2 regions of the Pseudomonas sp. GW821-FHT01E05 genome follow, and region 1 is predicted to be linked to the other one. Evidence: riboswitches for the same ligand, from Rfam matches in the RefSeq annotation. Region 1 holds a riboswitch; the other holds the start of a gene.
The links. Region 1 has a riboswitch for cobalamin ahead of cobW (cobalamin biosynthesis protein CobW). Riboswitches for the same ligand answer to the same signal wherever they lie in the genome.
Positions count from the first base shown of each region.

Region 2: another riboswitch for cobalamin. It lies ahead of cobO (cob(I)yrinic acid a,c-diamide adenosyltransferase); the one in region 1 lies ahead of cobW (cobalamin biosynthesis protein CobW).

Region 1 covers NZ_JBWKWW010000005.1:353,293-355,681, reverse strand. The annotation lists gene AC07W5_RS13515 (CbtA family protein) at 1-44, opposite strand, end outside; gene AC07W5_RS13510 (CbtB domain-containing protein) at 56-250, opposite strand; cobalamin riboswitch at 351-579, opposite strand; cobalamin riboswitch at 769-982, shown strand; gene cobW (cobalamin biosynthesis protein CobW) at 1,077-2,156, shown strand; gene cobN (cobaltochelatase subunit CobN) at 2,160-2,389, shown strand, end outside.
Region 2 covers NZ_JBWKWW010000009.1:165,440-167,828, reverse strand. The annotation lists gene AC07W5_RS20795 (class I SAM-dependent methyltransferase) at 1-16, shown strand, start outside; gene AC07W5_RS20790 (hypothetical protein) at 160-744, opposite strand; cobalamin riboswitch at 902-1,137, shown strand; gene cobO (cob(I)yrinic acid a,c-diamide adenosyltransferase) at 1,215-1,826, shown strand; gene AC07W5_RS20780 (cobyrinic acid a,c-diamide synthase CobB) at 1,837-2,389, shown strand, end outside.

The DNA.
Region 1 (2,389 bases):
AGCAGCCCTGTGAAACCTGCGGTTTGCGCAATACGCTTGATCATGTCAGCAGGTCTCAATGGCACGGAAAAGCGGAGCTGTGACGGGTGTCGTGGGCGGCGTTGTGCACCGCTTCGATATGCGAGAAACCGGCGAAATACACCAGGCACGCGCCCAGAATCGATGCGCCGATGGCGGCAATCAGACGTTGGCTCAGGGTGGACGTGGTGCTGGCGGTGCCTGCGTGGCGGGTGCTGCTGATGATCGACATGGCGCTTCCCTCTGATGTGTCAGCGGGTGAATCGAGCGCATGAAACCCCCTGCGAGACAGGCTCGCAGCGGTTCAAACAGCGCCCGCCCACCGCGGGTTTGTTATTTCAGTATTGCGGGCCGGTCTCCGGGCTCACGAGGGGTTTGGGCCAGCGCCTTCACCTGCAAGAGTCGCCTTCCCATGCCGAACTGCTGGCACAGTGGATCTGACTCTTCACTCGCTTACCGTTGCGGGGGCAGCACCGGACTGATCAAGGCTTTGAGTAAAGCACATGACTCACCGGTTTCCCGTTTCACCCTGTGAAGGGCACCCGTAACAAGTTGCGTAGGAGAGCATGGGCGGGGGATGAGAGTCAATTGGCAAGGTTTCTCACTTGTTGGACTGAGGCGCTTCCATCGCGAGCAAGCTCGCTCCTACAAGGGGACCGCGATTGAATGTAGGAGCGAGCTTGCTCGCGATGGCGTCGTCACAGTCAACATAGATCTCTGTCCGGACATTGACCCGCCCCCAAGCGATGCGTAGCCTTGCGCTTTCGAGGTTCTTCGGCACTCTCGCCGAAGCTAAGAAGGGAACGCGGTCAATGCCGCGGCTGCCCCCGCAACTGTGAACGGTTCCGTTTCTGCCATGCCACTGCACCCTCTATCCATAGAGCGAGCGGGAAGGCGTAGAAATCGCCAGTCGAAAGACCGGCAGGCCGTCAGCCAGGAGACCTGCCTCGTACCAGATTCTCACTACAACCGGGCGGGGTGATCCGGTGGCGAAATCTTCCGCGCCCATCGGTGTGGTTGTCGTCCCGTATGCCCGCCACCTTGCCAAAGGGCATCCGATGAAAACACTGGCCAAACTTCCCGTCACCATCGTCACCGGCTTCCTCGGCTCGGGCAAAACCACCTTGCTGCGGCATATGCTTGATAACGCCCAGGGCCGCCGCATCGCGGTGATCGTCAACGAATTTGGCGAGCTGGGCATCGACGGCGAAATTCTCAAGCAATGTTCCATCGGTTGCACTGAAGAAGAGGCCAGCGGCCGGGTCTATGAACTGGCCAACGGTTGCCTGTGCTGCACCGTCCAGGAAGAGTTCTTCCCGGTGATGCGCGAGCTGGTTGCCCGTCGCGCCGACCTGGATCACATCCTCATCGAAACCTCTGGCCTGGCGCTGCCCAAACCGCTGGTGCAAGCCTTCCAGTGGCCGGAAATCCGCAGTGCCTGCACTGTCGATGCAGTGATCACGGTGGTCGACAGCCCGGCCGTGGCCGCCGGCACCTTCGCTGCGTTCCCGGATCAAGTCGACGCCCAGCGCAAGCTTGACCCGAACCTGGACCACGAATCACCGCTGCACGAACTGTTCGCCGACCAGCTGGCCAGCGCCGACCTGGTGATCCTCAACAAAGCCGACCTGATCAGCCCTGAAGACCTGGCCAAAGTGCGCCTGGAAGTCGCCGAAGAACTGCCGCCAGCAGTAAAAATCATCGAAGCCAGCAGCGGCCGCTTGCCTCTGGAGGTTTTGATTGGTCTGGGCGCCGGTTCCGAAGAGCACATCGACAGCCGTCACAGCCACCACGACCATCACCATGACGGTGATGCCGATAGTGAAGGGCATGATGACCATGACCACGACGCCTTCGATTCCATTTCCATCGAACTGCCCCAGGCCGACGAAAGCCTGCTGCTGGATGCCCTGACCCAGCTGGTGGTTCAGCACGGCATTCTGCGGGTCAAAGGTTTCGCGGCGGTTGCGAACAAGCCGATGCGCTTGCTGATCCAGGGCGTGGGCACGCGCTTCGACAGACATTTCGACCGTGCCTGGCGCGCCGATGAGCCGCGTGCAACACGCCTGGTACTAATTGGCCAGGAACTGGATGCCGCGCTGATCGAAGCGCAATTGCGCGCCGCACTCGGCGCCTGAGCCATGCACCTGCTCAGGACCCAGCCCGGCGGTTTCGTGTCGGATGACAACATTGCCGACCTTGGACAAACCCCCGCCGAGCTGGTGATCCTGTGCAGCGGCGATTCCAGCCTGGCGCTGCTCGCCGAAGCCGCGCAGCAATTACCGGACGACTACCCGAGCCTGCGTCTGGCCAACCCGATGCAAGTACAGAACCACGCCTCGGTCGACCTGTACGTCGACGAAGTCTTGCG
Region 2 (2,389 bases), on a different contig from region 1:
GTGCCGCAAACTGTAGGAGCACAGCTTGCTGGCGATGGCGATGGCGATGGCGATGGCGATGGCGATGGCGATGGCGAGTTGCGGCTTGAGCATGCTGGTTCCCCTATGAATGCACCGATGTAACCATAGAGAGGCGAAGCTGCCCGGTGGTTCAGCGTTTCAGCCGCGGGCTTCTTTGAATAGCACGGCGACGCCCGGATGATAGTTGCCTGCTTCATTGCGCAACTTGTGATAGGGGTAAGGGAAGTACCAGGCCACGGCGCAGGTATGTTCCTTTTGCAGATCGTCGACCATGTCCTGGAGTTCTTCTGGGGTGGCGCTGTGTTGTGGTTTGTGTGGCGCTACGAACAGGCAACCGAGCTTCAGATCGCTGGCGTAGCTGATCTTCCTGGCATCGCTCACGGCGTCGAGCAGCGCTTGAGTGAGGTTCAGGTTATTGACCCGCGGCCAGCGCTGGGTGGCCTGGATGTAGACCCGTTCCTCATTGGTGGCGATGTAGAGGTCGGCACGTCCATTGCGGTCGCCGTCTTCCTGCTGTTTTTTCGTCGGGGTCTGTTCCAGTGTCACCATTTCCGACATCCAGGCGGCAGCCGAGAGCAGCCCAAGATTGGCGCGTTCATCAAACCAATAAGGGGATTCGTTATCACCGCGTACCTGGATGTAGCGATCGATACATTCAAACCAGCGCTCCAGCACTGGGCGCAGGAATTCCAGCTTCGGATTGCTGATGATCATGCCTTGCATGTTGCCCACCTTTATTTTTGTGATGTTAGTGTTGTGGCTATTTGATATCACTGCTTTCAGTGTGGCACAAGATTGGCGTCAGTTTATTGAACGACAGCACATAATATCGCGGGCGAACGCCCCGGGTTTAATTGACGCTCCACCCCCAACCCTCTAACCTTCGCGACTTGTTTCAGGTGCTCTGTGACCCAAGGTCGACAGAGTGAAACAGGGAAGCCGGTGAGTGTCCGTTCTTTAACAGAACGGACAGCGATCCCGGCGCTGCCCCCGCAACGGTAAATGAGTCAAGGCTGTGCTTTTGGCCACTGTGTCGACTGTCGATACGGGAAGGCGTGCAGCTCGGCAGCGATGCCCCTCATGAGCCCGGAGACCGGCCTGATCCATCCAGCGGCATCACGGTGGGCGATGCCAGGCTTATGCCGTCTATTTTTATTCCTGCCCCCCCGTTATCGTTCCAACGGAGAGCTGCCATGACTGAATCCCCCGATCGTGACGAACGCCATCTGGCGCGTATGTTGCGCAAAAAAGCCGTGATCGACGAGCGTATTGCCAACTCGCCGAACGAGTGCGGGCTGTTGTTGGTCCTGACCGGCAACGGCAAAGGCAAGAGCAGTTCTGCCTTTGGCATGCTTGCACGGGCCATGGGCCACGGAATGAAATGCGGCGTGGTGCAGTTCATCAAGGGTCGCAACAGCACCGGGGAGGAGCTGTTCTTTCGACGCTTTCCCGAGCAAGTACGCTTTCACGTCATGGGCGAAGGCTTCACCTGGGAAACCCAGGATCGCCAGCGTGACATCGCCGCAGCCGAAGCGGCCTGGGAAGTGTCCCGTGAACTGCTGCGTGACCCGGCCATTGGCCTGGTGGTGCTTGACGAGCTGAATATCGCCCTCAAGCACGGTTATCTCGACCTGGACCTGGTTCTCAGCGATTTGCAGGCTCGCCCGCCAATGCAGCACGTGCTGGTAACCGGCCGCGGCGCCAAGCCCGAAATGATTGATCTGGCCGACACGGTTACCGAAATGGGCGTGCTCAAACATGCGTTCCAGGCCGGGATCAAAGCGCAAAAGGGCATTGAGCTGTGAGTATTGAAGCATGAGTGATGCACGTCATTGTCCGGCGGTATTGATCGCCGCACCGGCTTCCGGTCAGGGCAAGACCACCGTGACCGCCGCGCTGGCCCGCTTGCATCGCAATCAGGGACGCAAGGTGCGGGTATTCAAGTGCGGTCCGGACTTTCTCGACCCGATGATTCTCGAGCGCGCCAGCGGCGCGCCGGTGTATCAATTGGACATGTGGATGGTCGGCGAACAAGAAAGCCGCCGACTGCTGTGGGAAGCGGCGGGCGAGGCTGACCTGATCCTGATCGAAGGCGTCATGGGCCTGTTCGACGGTACGCCGTCCAGCGCCGATTTGGCGCGGCACTTCGGCGTGCCGGTGCTCGCCGTGATCGACGGTACGGCCATGGCCCAGACGTTCGGTGCTCTGGCCTTGGGGCTGGCGCGCTATCAGGCGGACTTGCCGTTTGCCGGCGTTCTGGCCAACCGGGTTGGCACGTTGCGCCACGCGCAATTGCTCGAAGGCAGCCTGACCGAAGGCCTGCGCTGGTATGGCGCGCTGTCTCGCGAAACCGGGATCGAACTGCCGA